DNA from 4 places in the Corynebacterium callunae DSM 20147 genome. Region 1 is predicted to be linked to each of the others. Evidence: riboswitches for the same ligand, from Rfam matches in the RefSeq annotation. Region 1 holds a riboswitch; each other region holds the start of a gene.
What was found. Region 1 has a riboswitch for thiamine pyrophosphate ahead of thiM (hydroxyethylthiazole kinase). Riboswitches for the same ligand answer to the same signal wherever they lie in the genome.
Positions count from the first base shown of each region.

Region 2: linked by a shared signal. The riboswitch ahead of thiC (phosphomethylpyrimidine synthase ThiC) and the one ahead of thiM (hydroxyethylthiazole kinase) in region 1 are both predicted to bind thiamine pyrophosphate.
Region 3: linked by a shared signal. The riboswitch ahead of H924_RS08725 (thiamine phosphate synthase) and the one ahead of thiM (hydroxyethylthiazole kinase) in region 1 are both predicted to bind thiamine pyrophosphate.
Region 4: linked by a shared signal. The riboswitch ahead of H924_RS05110 (ECF transporter S component) and the one ahead of thiM (hydroxyethylthiazole kinase) in region 1 are both predicted to bind thiamine pyrophosphate.

Region 1 is NC_020506.1:1,446,178-1,449,834, forward strand. It holds gene H924_RS06780 (bifunctional hydroxymethylpyrimidine kinase/phosphomethylpyrimidine kinase) at 1-747, opposite strand, end outside; gene thiM (hydroxyethylthiazole kinase) at 749-1,555, opposite strand; TPP riboswitch at 1,546-1,656, opposite strand; gene H924_RS06790 (NAD(P)/FAD-dependent oxidoreductase) at 1,750-3,150, opposite strand; gene H924_RS06795 (class I SAM-dependent methyltransferase) at 3,525-3,657, shown strand, end outside.
Region 2 is NC_020506.1:1,294,692-1,298,348, forward strand. It holds gene thiC (phosphomethylpyrimidine synthase ThiC) at 1-1,076, opposite strand, end outside; TPP riboswitch at 1,075-1,185, opposite strand; gene H924_RS14125 (Abi family protein) at 1,402-1,752, opposite strand; SAM riboswitch class IV at 1,967-2,083, shown strand; gene H924_RS06105 (hypothetical protein) at 2,100-2,561, shown strand; gene malP (maltodextrin phosphorylase MalP) at 2,775-3,657, opposite strand, start outside.
Region 3 is NC_020506.1:1,844,648-1,848,304, reverse strand. It holds gene H924_RS08740 (thiazole synthase) at 1-310, opposite strand, end outside; gene thiS (sulfur carrier protein ThiS) at 312-509, opposite strand; gene thiO (glycine oxidase ThiO) at 506-1,651, opposite strand; gene H924_RS08725 (thiamine phosphate synthase) at 1,648-2,325, opposite strand; TPP riboswitch at 2,325-2,438, opposite strand; gene rplS (50S ribosomal protein L19) at 2,661-3,002, shown strand; gene H924_RS08715 (ABC transporter substrate-binding protein) at 3,164-3,657, opposite strand, start outside.
Region 4 is NC_020506.1:1,065,748-1,069,404, reverse strand. It holds gene H924_RS05115 (ABC transporter ATP-binding protein) at 1-723, opposite strand, end outside; gene H924_RS05110 (ECF transporter S component) at 723-1,331, opposite strand; TPP riboswitch at 1,322-1,431, opposite strand; gene H924_RS05105 (4-hydroxybenzoate 3-monooxygenase) at 1,709-2,914, shown strand; gene H924_RS05100 (MFS transporter) at 2,920-3,657, shown strand, end outside.

The DNA.
Region 1 (3,657 bases):
CGCGGCAGCAATGGACTTAAGATCTGCTTGTACTCCAGCTCCACCGGTGGGATCAGTTCCCGCAATGGTAAGAACCCGTGGCACAGCAGGGGAACGATGAGCCCGGAATGTGTGAAGAATTTCTGTTGCCGCCGCTGCCGGAGAAAGTGCTGTCATGATTTCAGAAACCACACAAAGCCCCGAGATGTCAGTTTCGGACAAGTCTGCAGCGTTGTCTAGCTTGACTCCGCCGATAGCCACAGAAGCAATACCAGCACGTTTAGCCAGCGCAGCAATTTCTGCTACTCCGGTTATCCCCAAAGCAGGAGCAGCATCCGGTTTAGTTGCTGTTGCGCGAACCGGGCCGATGCCAATGACATCTGGCAGAGCCACACCTGCGGCTTCACATTGTGCGATAACCTGCTGCAATTGGCTTATATTTTCAATGCTAAGACCCACCATGAGATCTGCTGCCAGGCGCTGACGGGCTTGTACATAGGACATATCTTCTTGTCCAATATGGAGGTGCAATCCAAGTTCTGCCGCGATGTCTACCCGATCATTAACAAATAGCGGCACCTGAAAACGGGAGCAGACTTCTTGAAGTTCTTGTGCATGGGTTCTAAAGAGGTTGTCGTCGACAAGCTTGTCTCTTAGCTGTACCACTGACACCCCGCCCTTAAGGGCGGATTCGACGATGCCGGCTACTTTGTCCGCGCCTCCGCCGAGGTCAGGGTCGGTAACTAGATATAGGGAAAAATCGGTCATTTTAGGCCTCTCGAATGCTGCACAGGGTGGCAATTGTTGCGAAATCTAGCTCATAAAGGGCATCAATAAATGCCACCGCAAAACTGCCTGGGCTAGAACTACGCTGCGCGGCAAGTTGGCCCGCCGCACCAATGTGGGCATGAGCTGCTAAAACAGCGTCGTGGGCGGAGATGTCCGTGCCACGGGTAGCGCCTAGATAAGCGGCGACCAGGGCGCCGAGGGAACAACCTGTGCCAATAACCAATTGCAACATCGGATCGCCGGATCGCAACCAGGTGGTGCGCTCGGTGGAAACAATGAGGTCCTCCGCGCCAGAAACTGCCACCACCGCACCGGTGCGCTGGGCAAGGAGCTGAGCTGCCTCCAGGGCGGCTTCGACGGTGTCGGTGGCATCAACTCCGCGCCCACCGGCGCCCAACCCTGCCAGTGCCACAACCTCGGAGGCGTTGCCACGGATTGCCGTGGGGTGCTTTTCGACGACACCCGCTGCAAATTCTGTACGTTGGGAAAGACCACCAACAGCAACAGGATCCAATACCCACGGTGTACCAGCAGCCTGCGCACCGGCAATGGCATTGTGCATACCTTGATATTGCTCAGTGGAGGGTGTGCCTGGATTAATCAGCACTGCATTGGCAATGCGGGCAAATTCTGCAGATTCTGCTGGAGTATCCACCATGGCTGGTGAGGCTCCCGCGGCAAGCAAAACATTGGCGCTAAATTGCATGACCACGGCGTTGGTCAAACATTGAACCAGGGGAGTGGTTTCTCTCAGGATATTAAGTGCAGATAGATATGAGTCAGCCATATGGGCCATCCCTTCGCTAGTACGAGCTAGAGCAGGTTCAACGGGTCTTATCTCAGCCGCGCTGCACAATGAGCTGCAGCCCGGCACCCCGTGCCTGATAGTTACCCTAGCAAAGGTCCTTGTGGGCGCTGTCACAAGGCACAAAAAAGCGCCTCCTAAGTAATCAGGAGGCGCTTATCTTAGGTCTTTAGAGCTTACTTGGCACCAAAACGGTGGGTGTCGCGCAGCTCGATTGGCTGATCATTATCAGTTGCGTGATCGTTTGCAAGCTTGGAAAGCGCAGTACGAGCGTGCAGCTGCTGGCGGGTGGTAGCCAGGTTCCAACGGTTGCGAGAAGTAGCGTTTAGGCCCCAGCTGATTGCGGAGACAAAACGGTTACGGAAGCCGACGAGGAACATAAGGTGAACTGCCAACCAAAGAACCCAACCGATGAAGCCGGTGACCTCGATCTTGCCCAGCTTCACCACTGCGGAGAAGCGGGAGACAGTTGCCATGGAGCCCTTGTCGAAGTATTCGAATGCTGGACGCTCGGTGTTGGAGCGACCCTCAACCTCAGCGGCGATCTGCTCTGCGACGTACTCGCCACCCTGGATTGCAACCTGTGCAACACCTGGAAGGTTGTTGTAGTTCATCATGTCGCCAACAACGAAGACGTTCTTCTCAGAACCAACGGAGAGGTCGTCGTTAACCATAACGCGGCCTGCGCGGTCGGTCTCAACACCGGTCTGCTCAGCAATGAGCTTGCCCAGTGGGGAAGCTGCCACACCAGCGGACCAGATCTTGCAGAAGGACTCGATGGTGTGCTCTTCGCCGTCCTTGGTCTTGTAGGTGACGGACTTAGCGTCAACATTGGTAACCATAGCGTTCAGGCGAACGTTAACGCCGATCTTCTCCAGGGTGCGCTGTGCATTGCGGCCCAGACGCTTACCGAATGGTGGCAGCACCTGAGGAGCACCATCAAGAAGGATGATCTTTGCGGAGTTGGTGTTGAAGTTCTTGTACTCACCAGCAAGGGTGCGGTGAGCCATTTCAGCCAACTGGCCAGCCAGCTCAACACCGGTAGGACCTGCACCGACAACAACGAAGGTCAGCAGGCGCTCGCGCTCAGCTGGATCTTCACAGATCTCTGCACGCTCAAAAGCGCCGACAATGCGAGCACGCAGCTCAAGTGCGTCATCGATGGACTTCATGCCTGGAGCGAACTCTGCGAAGTGATCGTTGCCGAAGTAAGACTGGCCAGCGCCAGCGCCCACGATAAGAGAGTCATATTCAAAGACGCGGGTGTACTCGCCGAGGGAAGCGGTCACAGTCTTGGACTCGGTGTTGATATCGGTAACTTCACCCTTGATAACGTTGACGTTTTCCTGCTTAGCAAGGATCTGTCGGGTGGAAGGTGCGATCTCACCGGAAGAAAGGATGCCGGTTGCCACCTGGTACAGCAAAGGCTGGAAGAGGTGGTGGTTGGTACGGTCAATCAGAGTGACATCGACGTCGGCCTTGGCTAGGTTTTTAGCAGCGAAAAGGCCACCGAAACCAGAACCGATGACGACGACGTGGTGACGGCCGCCTTCGGGGCGGGATGGGTTTACTGACATAGTTGTCAAAGTCTCCTGATCGTTTTGTACAGATGAGAGTCTGCGCTGAGTTTGCAGTTGTTTGGGCGCTGCCATAAAAAGAAGTGGCGCGTACCTGTTAAACAATAGTCCTTCCCACGGAAACAAACAGGATCGGGTCTAAATTCACTGTCTGTTAGGCAGAAATTGTGTGGTATTCGCACTCACTTTGAACCAGTATGCCCTTAAAGATGAGATATGTCACGTCTATTTTGAAGACTTCTAGAGATGTCTTTCTAATGTTTATTTCGACGCGCCTGCGCCGGAGTTTAGCTAAGCACAAGTACACTGCATGAGAGATAATTTTCTTAACTTTTGGTCTTGTGAATTTATGCCCTCGGAGGTGCACAAAACGTATGGTAGAGGCACGTTTGCGCCATCTGGAATCAATTGATATCGAACAGTGGCCGGGAGTGGCTACGGTACCGGCCTCCGCATTCATTGCAATACGTGCTCGCCAAGCCGAAGCGAGGTTCGCCAAAGCATGTG
Region 2 (3,657 bases), 150 kb from region 1:
TCACCAATGGTTTTCAGCTCGGCGAATTGCGCGGCGTCGTTGGCATCGGCAAGCGATCCGGGGCGTAGGCCATCACCGAGGGAGAAGGCGACGTCATATTGTGCAAAAATTTCGCACAGCTCGTCGAAATGCTCGTAGAGGAATGATTCGCGGTGGTGCGCCAGACACCAACCGGCCATGATGGATCCGCCGCGTGAGACAATGCCGGTGACGCGACGGGTGGTCAGTGGGATATAAGCCAGCAGGACGCCGGCGTGGATGGTCATATAGTCCACGCCTTGTTCGCACTGCTCAATGACTGTATCGCGGAATACTTCCCAGTTAAGGTCTGCGGCCACGCCATCTACTTTTTCCAGCGCTTGGTAGATCGGGACGGTGCCGATAGGAACGGGGGAGTTGCGGATAATCCATTCGCGCGTGGTGTGAATATCATCGCCGGTGGATAGATCCATCACGGTATCGGCACCCCAGCGCGTGGCCCACTGCAGCTTGGACACCTCTTCCTCGATTGAAGAAGTGACCGCAGAATTGCCAATATTGGCGTTGATTTTGGTCAAAAATTTGCGACCAATAATCATCGGTTCAGATTCGGGGTGGTTGACGTTGTTGGGAATAATCGCCCGACCGCGTGCAACCTCCGAGCGCACAAACTCCGCATCAACGTGTTCGCGCAGCGCCACAAACTCCATTTCACGAGTAATCACGCCAGCGCGCGCATAGGCCATTTGGGTGACTCTTTTGCCAGGTAGCGCCTTCAAAGGAGCTGGTTTTTGGCCTTTCCATTCTGCCGAAGCTTGACCTCGACGCATTGCCGAGCGACCGTCGTCGATAAGCAAACGCTCGCGCCCCTGATAGGCGGCAACGTCGCCGCGGGCGGTGATCCATGACTCGCGCAGACGCGGAAGTCCCTGCTTGGGGTCGGTTTCTGGGCCACGGGTGCGGTAGATGCGGAAGGGTTCGTTGGGGCCGCTTGGCGAGTCATCAAGGCGGATTTCAGTCTCCGGGACCTCGAGACCGGCCTTGCGGATGGGGGAGTAGCTGTGTTTCGGGTGGATCTCATTTTGGGTAGGCGGCATTGCACCATTCCTCTCTTCCTTCGCCGGTGCTAACCGGACAGGTTCAAACGGTGCTCGCGCAGCAATCAGCGCGATCTCAGCCCGTGCTCGGGCGCCCGTGGGGACTGCCGTCAAAACTAGCGCGTTGCACGCGTGCGCGTAAAAGTTACCCCCTTGCGGGGGTTAAGAGAGGGCGCTTTTCGACGGGGTGATGGTGAGGTACGCCTACGTAGTGGTTCTAACTCGGCCGTTGCCTGCGAATCTCAGACACCCGTGAGTGGTCTTGAATCCTTTCTCAATCCAAGAGGCGACATTAAAAACTGCTGAATCAAACATATTGAGGTTCCTATTTTCGACGTTTAAATGTGACTTGCTGAGCGGTGATTATTTTCCCAGGAGAATCGTTTGTTTTAGTTCTTCTTTTGGCGGTTGTTAGAGCTTTTTTGAACTGTTGAGCAAATCTAAAATAGCTATCATCTTCAAACCAGAAGGGGCCACGAGCAGATCGTAATTGGGCGTCAACCCTGTTTCTTAAAAGCACTTCTACATGTTGTATATCTTCTAAATATGCTTTAGATAACTGGGTATTCCAGATGTAAAAACTTTCGGGATTTTCAGAATTTCGGTATGTATTCATTCTAGGGATGGAGAACCACTGTTCGAGCTCTGCGATAGATGTAGGGGAGTTGCCAGTCACGTCGCCAAGGTCTTACGCTTAGGATTCCTAAGCCCCGGAGTGATCCCTACCATTTTGGTACATCACCGGGGCTCTTGTTTTTTCTTCAAGCGCTCGTATCTGATGCCCTGAATAGAGTGGCTAGGGTATCGGTGAATCCATCGACACAAAAGGATTGGGACATTATAAATTCGGCTTGCATCTAGACCAAGCTGTCTGTTAATGTCGATTTCACGATCAAGAAGATCAGCCGCAAGCCCTTCGGCAGGCTGACTGGCAACCGCGCATCGCGCACGGTGCCCCCGAAGGAAGATCGGCTCTGTACTCAAAAGAATGCAGAGAAGAGCGATTTTTTGAAGGAGATTCCCATGGGGAATATTTCTGCTAAGCCTCCATTGCCCAATAGCTGCGGACATCATTTACCAGGACACGAACCCTTCTACCTACAAGTAAAGGTTTTGCGCGAAAGGGCGACATGGGAGCCAGTTACTAACCTGCGTATGGATGGCCAGTTCGTCGAGTTTGATGCTGGTGGGGAACATATTCGCGGTTGGAATCATGATCCGGCTCGGATGGAATGGTTTGTAAAAAATGGTGGTCTGGCTGAATGGAGTGGATCTAGTCCAACCAGACGCCTCATGCGTTTTGAGTCCAAAAATGGGCATTACATGGTCAGTATTGGTCCGAAGTACGACCGCAATGGTTGTTATGGCAATATTTCCCTGGGGATAGTGCCAACAAGCCCGGGCCTGGATTTTCACGAAGGATTTAAACAGGCTTTAGAGGCTTTCAAGTATGTTGAGCGGGAATATGGCACTGAACAGGATTAGGTAGAAATGACCGCGCGGTTTGATCAGGCGCTTCCCGCGCGGGAAAACTATTTTTCAGGGGCACGAAGCGCGCTTTTCGACGAAGCCCCTTGCCATTGTGGGAAATAAGAATGCCCACCAACACTCGTCGAAAAGCCCTCTTTTAAACCCCTTAACCCCAAAAAACGGCTAACCCAAAAGGGTTAGCCGTTTGTTAGAAGCAGAGGTTAAAACCTACTTTTTAACAGCAGGAGTTGGCTCGAGCTTCCAGATCTCGGTGGCGTAGTCGCGGATTGTGCGGTCGGAGGAGAAGCGGCCGGATTCGCAAATGTTGATCCAGGCCATGCGCGCCCAACCCAGCGGATCGGAGGCGTAGTCGGCGGCCATGCGGTCGCGGGTTTCGCGGTAGTCTGCGAAATCGCCAAGCACGTAGTAGGTGTCGCTGGCGTCTTTTCCATAACCGTGGATCAAGGAATGCTTGAGGTCATAGAACAAGCCACTGTTGTTGTCGTTGAGGGTGCCGTTATCCAGGGCGTCCAATGCGCGCTTGAGGCCAGGGACGGTCTCATAGAGCTCATATGGCTTGTAGCTTTCGCGCAGGGCTGGCAATTCTTCCACGCGAGCACCGAAGATATAGGCGTTTTCCTCGCCCACAGAATCCACGATCTCCACGTTGGCGCCGTCCATGGTCCCCAGGGTAAGGGCGCCGTTCATCATAAACTTCATGTTGGAGGTACCGCTGGCTTCCTTGCCGGCCGTGGAAATCTGCTCGGAGACATCAGAAGCAGGCAAGATGTGCTCAGCAGGGGAGACGTTGTAGTTCTCTACAAAAACCACCTTGAGCAGCGGGGAAACCTCAGGATCGTTGTTTACCAAGTCAGCAATAGAGTTGATGAGCTTGATAATCGCCTTGGCGCGAACATAACCCGGCGCGGCCTTTGCACCAAAGATGACAGTGCGTGCTGGGATGTCGGTGAGGCCATCTTCCTTAATGCGGAAGTAAAGGTCCAGAACGTAGAGGGCGTTCATGAGCTGGCGCTTGTACTCGTGGAGGCGCTTGATCTGCACGTCAAAGATGGATTCTGGATCAATCTCAATGCCCTGGCGCTCGAGGATC
Region 3 (3,657 bases), 400 kb from region 1:
GTTCATCCGCAATGACCTCTACTTTGACCCAATTTGTTTGTAAAGCCTCGCGGGCCAGCTGAGCGGTAAGCACTGCGTCACGAGCCGTGCGACAACCTGCGGTATTGGGAAGTAAATCAATGTTAAGGCGTTTAAGCAGCTCAAAGATTGATTCCCCTTGAGATGCAGTGGCATGGTGATAGCGCATGGCAACCGTGGTTAATTGGGTGCCACTAGCTTTAAGTGATTGTTCTAAAAGCGCTTGAGAAGAAGCACCACCAGTACCCATGATGAGGTGGGAATCAAAGGTTTTATTGGCAATTGTGAGCATCTTAACCTCCCTGCGCGGCGCTGAGAATATCTACGTTAGCGCCCGCGGAAAGTGGCTGTGACCACTGCGAACGGGGCAATACTGTGGCATTAATTGCCACAGCTACACCCTCGGTGGTGCCAACGTGTTGCTGTACTAATTCCTCCACAGTGGTGACTTCACGGGAGGTGGTGGTGCCATTAAGGGTGAAAGTGATCATGGTGTCATCCTTGAAAATTCAGGAGCATGCCGCAGTGGATTGCAGGCATTAATATAAGTCAGCGTTTGCTTCTCGAGCGTGAGGTCAACGGCAGTTTTGGCAGCCAGTGCCGCTAAAAGAATGCCGTGCCGGAAATAGCCGGTGGAAATAATCAGGTTGGATCCCACCCGCCCCAAATAGGGCATATCATCCGGGGTGCCGGGACGCGCACCGCAGGTAGCCTCCATAAATTCGGTATCTGCAATGCCAGGCACTAGGCGAATTGCATCGCGCAACAGGTCATGGATTGCACCGGTACGCGGTTGCGGGCTGTCCTCGCGGCTACTCGCACCAATAGTTAAGCTGCCGTCCTCGCGTGGAATGAGATAAACAGGGCGATCCTCCACGAAGCCACGCACCACCTTCGAAATTAATGGTTGCATTGATTCCGGCACTCGAACCCGCATGATATCGCCATAAACCGGCCTGAGATTCAGCGGATTTTTAGCACTAAACCAGCCCGGTATCTTGGCGGCCCCCAGGCCCGCCGCTAAAACAACAGTGCTTTTCGACGCCACCCTCACCCCCGAGGCCAAAGTCAAGGTCCGGCAGGGGTTGTGGCCGTCAATAGACAACACTGAATCTTGAATCAGCTCAGCGCCCCGGCTGATAACTGCGTCCAATAAGGCTCTAGCAAAAAGTCGGGGATCAAGCTGATGATCTCCTTCGATACTGAGGGCTTTGGAGATGCGTGGTGAAAGAGCTGGTTCCAAGGCACGAGCTTCTCGAATCGTGAGGGGATCTACTGCGGCATCCTCAAATTCCATATGGCGCAGCAGATTTCCCAAGTGGGTGGCATCGGCTCGGTCTGCTCCGACCAATAAGGTGCCGTTGGTTCGATAACCGGTGGGCAGATCTGTGTGGCGACGTACTCGACGAATGAGATCTGGGTAGAGCCGTGCCGAGGCTTTCATTAATCCTTGCAGCTCAGATTGCTGATATTGCACCTCTGACATGGGAGCTAACATGCCGCCAGCATGTTGGGTGGCTCCGGAGATCGGATCGCGATCAATAAGCGTGACCTGAAAACCGGCCTCTTGGTATTCAAAACAAGTGCTCAGCCCAATGATGCCGCCACCAATAACAATTGCCTGATCATTCATGCTTGTGATCCTGCAATAAATTGGGTGATTACGCTTTCTGAAATGCTGCGGGGGTATTCCGCCTCCATAAAGGCACGTACCATGGCACAACCAGCAATTCCGGTAGCAGCTAGCTCGAAGACATCTGCAGGTTGGACATCGCCAATGGCGACAATGGGGAGCTTGGAAATCTGAACTAGTTCTCGGTAACCATCAAATCCGAGTGGTGGCCGTCCCGATTGCTTGGTGGGAGTTGGCCGAAATGGGCCAGCGCCGATGTAATCAATAATCTCGGCATATTCATTGGCAGCGTGTACTAGGTCGGCGGTTCCGGTGGTTAGCCCAATGATGGCACCAGCTCCAAGCAATTCACGAGCAGCTGCAACTGGAATATCGCTTTGACCAAGGTGGATGCCGTGAACGGGGAGTCCGCGGCGCATTAAAATAGCTGCAACGTCGAGGCGGTCGTCGATAAGCGTCTTGGTGTCCGGATTGGCAAGCGCAACTGCGGTTGCCACCTTTTCACCCAATTCCAGCAGCTCGCGGGCGGTTATAGGTTTGGAGCGCACCTGCACAACACCCGCGCCACCTGCTGCGGCTTCTTGGGCTACACGCACAATATGTTCAGGGGATCCACTGCCGGTGACCACATAACATCGCAGGTCAAGTGGGGTAGGGGAATTTTGAATAGGCACAACTATGAAGTCCTCACTTCCTTCGCTGGTGTTAACCAGACAGGTTCAGACGGTCCGGCGCAGCAGTAGTGCACAATCTCAGCCCAATGCTTTGGGCACCCGTGGGGTAGTGGCAGCCAGTTAAGTCGGTGGAAGCTATTTTGTCAACGGGTATGGCATTGGGTTTGTCAATCGGGGGTAAATGTGAAAGAATACCTAGGTTGACTCTACGTATCCCGCAGTAATGGGGGACAGGTAGCAGCGGCGCATAATTGAAACGGATACGAACCGGCCGAGCGCCCCAAAAGGGGAAGTGCCGCCAGGGTCCTCTTTCCCTACTAGTCAAAGGATTTTTTATGAACCTTTTGGATAAGGTCGATTCCGCATACTTGCGCGACGACGTTCCTGCTTTCCGTCCCGGCGATACCCTCGACGTTCACGTCAAGGTTATCGAAGGTGCCAACACCCGTACCCAGCTCTTCAAGGGTGTTGTCATTCGTCGCCAGGGTGGCGGAGTTCGCGAAACCTTCACCGTCCGTAAGGTTTCCTTCGGCATCGGTGTTGAGCGTACCTTCCCAGTACACTCCCCAAACATCGAGAAGATCGAGGTCATCCGTCGTGGTGACGTTCGTCGCGCCAAGCTGTACTACCTGCGCGAGCTGCGCGGTAAGGCTGCCCGCATCAAGGAGAAGCGATAATTATTATCGCTTGGTTGCGGAATTAAACCCCGCTGACCTGCCCCCTAACTTTCACCTAGCGTGTGAGTTAGGGGGTTTTCCCATCTTTATCCTGCAATTTGCCCGCTAAAAAGCCCTTGTACATTTCAGCGGAAGTGTACAAGGGCTTTTTAGCGAGTTAATTAAGCTTTGATAGTGGAGCTAAGACCCTCGAGGATGATCTCGGCAGAAACGAGAGAAGCATTAACAAACCAGGGGTCATAATCAACTTCTACGGCCTTATTATTTTGCACGGCTGTCAGTGAAGGCCATAGTGCGGTATCTACCGGGCTTGGGGCTCCAGTTTGGACACCGTAGAAGATCCAGTCAGCATCGGCTTCAGCAAGGAGTTCGGCAGAAAGGTCATGACCAGCTTTGTCGGTAAATTGCTGAGCGGCTGGGCGTCCATAACCACAATCTGCGGCCACAGTTCCAGTCATTGACTCCAGGCCATACATTTGGAAAGCATCATCGTTGGTGCGGAGGAAAGAGACCGTTGGGGGAGTTGCTGGCTGAGCAGCTGCGACTTCGGCAGCTTTTGCCTCATAAGCGGCGAGCAGGTTTTTTGCTTCCGCTTCTTTATTTACGGCAGCCGCGATAGTGACCAAATCTTCTTTCCAGTTTTCGCCACCTCCGG
Region 4 (3,657 bases), 380 kb from region 1:
CCCACGCATCAGAGATGTTGAAGTTGCAGGTCGCGCCGGTGGCAGGTGGCCAAGGGTAGGTAAATCAGCTGGGCTGAGATCTTGACCATCAGTGATATTGATGATCCGGTCGATCGTATCCAGCCAGAGTTCATGGTGGTGTTCCACCACAATTAAAGTGGCACCGGTTTCAGCGACCACCTTATTTACCGCAGCCACCACTTCTTTTTGACCAACTGGATCAAGGTTGGCGGTGGGTTCATCCAATAAAATAAGGCGCGCGCCCATGGCAATAACCCCGGCTAGAGCCAGGCGTTGTTTTTGGCCACCAGAGAGATACTTCGTGGGATGGCTTAAAGGCAGGTTGAGGCCCACCATTTCAAGGGCTTGTTCCACACGAGGCCAGATTTCTGCCCGAGGTACTCCCATGTTTTCGCAGCCAAAGGCTACGTCATCACCAATGCGAGAGGCGATCACCTGGGAGTCTGGATCTTGGAGCACCAAACCCACCGAGGAGGCGTCGCAAAGCAACTCACCGCTGCTCTCACCCTCCTCGCCTCCCCCGAGAACGCCGGCCAACGCGGCGAGCAGGGTGGATTTGCCGGAGCCGGAGGCGCCGGTGAGCAGGACGCGCTCGCCGGGTGCGATGTCAAAGCTGATGTTTTGCAGCGCCGGATTTTTGCGAGAGGCATGGCGATATCCGAAGTTCCGCGCGATGACGCGGGTGCCGATCGCAACGGTCATTAGACTTCCTGGCGGTATTCGCGACCAGCGGCAAAGCGCTCTAGGGCGCCGGTACGGGCAAGTGCGCGCACCAGGAACCAGCCCAGAGCACCTGCCAAAATCGCTCCGGAGACCAAAACGGTGGAACCATAAATTGCGTTAAAGGCCAAGGATTTTGCAGCATTGCCGTAGAAGAAAAGCTCGAGCAAAATTGCACCCAGGCCGGCGCCCATACCGGAAAGCACTGCTACTGAGAGGTTAAAACGGCGGTACAAGAAGATGGCGAAGATGATTTCCGCACCGATTCCCTGGGCCAAGCCGGAGTAAATGGTGGCAATTCCCCACTGTGAGGCCAGTGCTGCGGAAACGCAGGCTGCGAGGACTTCAACAAAGATTGCTGCACCTGGTTTGCGGATAATGAGTCCGCCCAAAACTCCACCGAGCAGCCAAATTCCGATAGCAAAGCCGCCGAGACCTGGGGTTAGGGCATCAAAAGCGGTGGTCCAGGCATAGCCAATGGAATTCCACACCACAAAGATCAAGCCGCAGGCTACACCGAGCACTGCCGCGATGACGATATCAATAACTCGCCATTGTGAAGCCTTTTTGGACATACGAGTGGTAGTCATTTTTTCCTCCCTAGCGCCGGCATTATCCGGATCAGGTTCAACGGTTACAGCTGTGCTGCATCTCAGCCCGGAATTTCACCGAGCACCCGTGCCTATAAAATTGTGTACTCGATCACCCTAACTCATAGGTCGGACAGAATCCAAGATTCCTATTGAATCCTCTCAGCTTTAAAGCCTCCCCTTAAACACACCCCTAGGTACCCCCTTATCCGGATTCGGATAATAGAGTTCCCACTGCTTGTAACACTCGCCATAAAAATACCTGAAGTTCGCAGAGTGAACACTTTGCCCCAATATCGCTTTTGCCATAATTTGAGGCCTATGTCACTTGGACAGATTTAATTAGCCCGACTCACTTTAGGAAAGGACTCTCCCCCATGAACCACATCCCCGTTGCCATTATCGGCGCCGGACCTGCGGGACTTACGCTGGCACATCTGCTTCACTTGCAGGGCATTGAGTCCATCGTTTTTGAAAAGCGCACCCGCAAGGAAGTCGAAGAAACGGTCCGCGCTGGAATTTTGGAACAGGGCACGTTGAATCTCATGCGGGAAACCGGTGTAGGCGCCCGAATGGAAGCTGAAGCCGACCATGATGAAGCAATTGATATTTCCATCAACGGGGAAAGAATCCGTATTCCTTTAACCGAAATCACCGGCCATAAAGTAGCCATTTACCCACAGCATGAATATCTCAAAGACTTTATTGCGAAGCGTTTAGAAGATGGCGGCGAGCTTCTCTTTTCCACCACAGTTGATGCAGTTGAAGGCACTGGAGGCACTGGAGGTTTTGATAATGACAAGGTCAAAGTGGTTTACACCGAGGCTGATGGCTCCTCAACCACCATTAGCGCCGATTATGTCATTGCCGCCGACGGCTCCAGCTCGCCTTATCGCAAAATCATTACCGAGGGCAGTGGAGTCCGCGTCCGCCACGAATATCCTTATGCCTGGTTTGGCATTTTAGTGGAAGCTGCCAAGACCCAAAAAGAGCTCATTTATGCCACCCATCCCGAAGGTTTTGCACTAATTTCCACCCGCACCGACACCGTGCAACGCTACTACCTGCAGTGCGACCCCAATGACACCCCTGACATGTGGTCTGATGATCGTATTTGGGAGCAGCTGCACCTGCGTGCAGACTCCCCCGGCATCACCGTTTCTGAAGGCAAGATTTTTGATAAAGCTGTTTTACGCTTCCGCTCTGCAGTTACCGAGCCCATGCAAAAAGGCCGCCTCTTCCTGGCCGGCGACGCAGCCCACACCGTCCCGCCCACCGGAGCCAAAGGCCTGAACTTAGCGGTGGCTGATGTCTCTGTGCTGGCACCAGGGTTAGTGCGCGCATTAAAGAAAAAAGACAGTGCGCTTCTCGACGACTACACCAAACTTGCACTGCCCCGAGTCTGGAAGGCGCAGCACTTTTCTTATTGGATGAGCTCGATGCTGCATGCAGTTCCAGATGAAGATTATTTTGCCACCCAACGCCGCTTTGCTGAATTGCATTCCGTCCTCGGATCCGAAGCTGGCCAGCGCTACATTGCTGAGCAGTATGTCGGCCGTGACCTACCCCGATTTGAGGTTTAAGAACAATGTCTTCTTCTCTACTTAATCCCCCAGCTACTTCAAAGAGTGTTTCTGGTGTACTTGCTTTGCTCTGGTTTGCAATTGTGCTTGATGGTTTTGACCTCGTGGTTTTGGGAGCAACCATCCCAGCCATGTTGGAAGATAAAAACTGGCATCTAACCCCGGCGTTGGCTACCCAGATTTCCACCACTGGCCTAATCGGCATGACCATTGGTGCACTTACAATTGGATTCTTAACTGACCGCCTCGGCCGACGTCGAGTCATGATTTTCTCAGTTTCGGTGTTCTCTGTATTTACCCTGCTCCTTGCTTTTACCTCTAGCATTCCGCTCTTTACCCTGTGGCGATTCTTAGCTGGTGTGGGATTGGGCGGCGCACTACCAACAGCCATTGCGATGGTCACCGAATTTCGCCCAGGTTCAAAAGCTGGTTCAGCCTCAACCAGACTTATGACTGGTTACCATGTGGGTGCAGTTGCCACCGCTTTGCTCGGAATGTTCCTCATTGATGCATTTGGCTGGCATTCCATGTTCATCGTGGGTGCAGTTCCAGGCCTCATTTTGGTCCCATTGCTATATTTCTTCCTGCCGGAATCTCCACAATTCCTCAAATCCACGGGTCGAGTTGAGGAAGCTCAGCGCGTAGCAGCAACTTATGGACTGCCACTTGAAGATAATCTAGGTTCCACTCATGCGGCGGAAATTGGTGAGTCCTCTTCACTTTCCTCCCTATTCAAGCCAAGT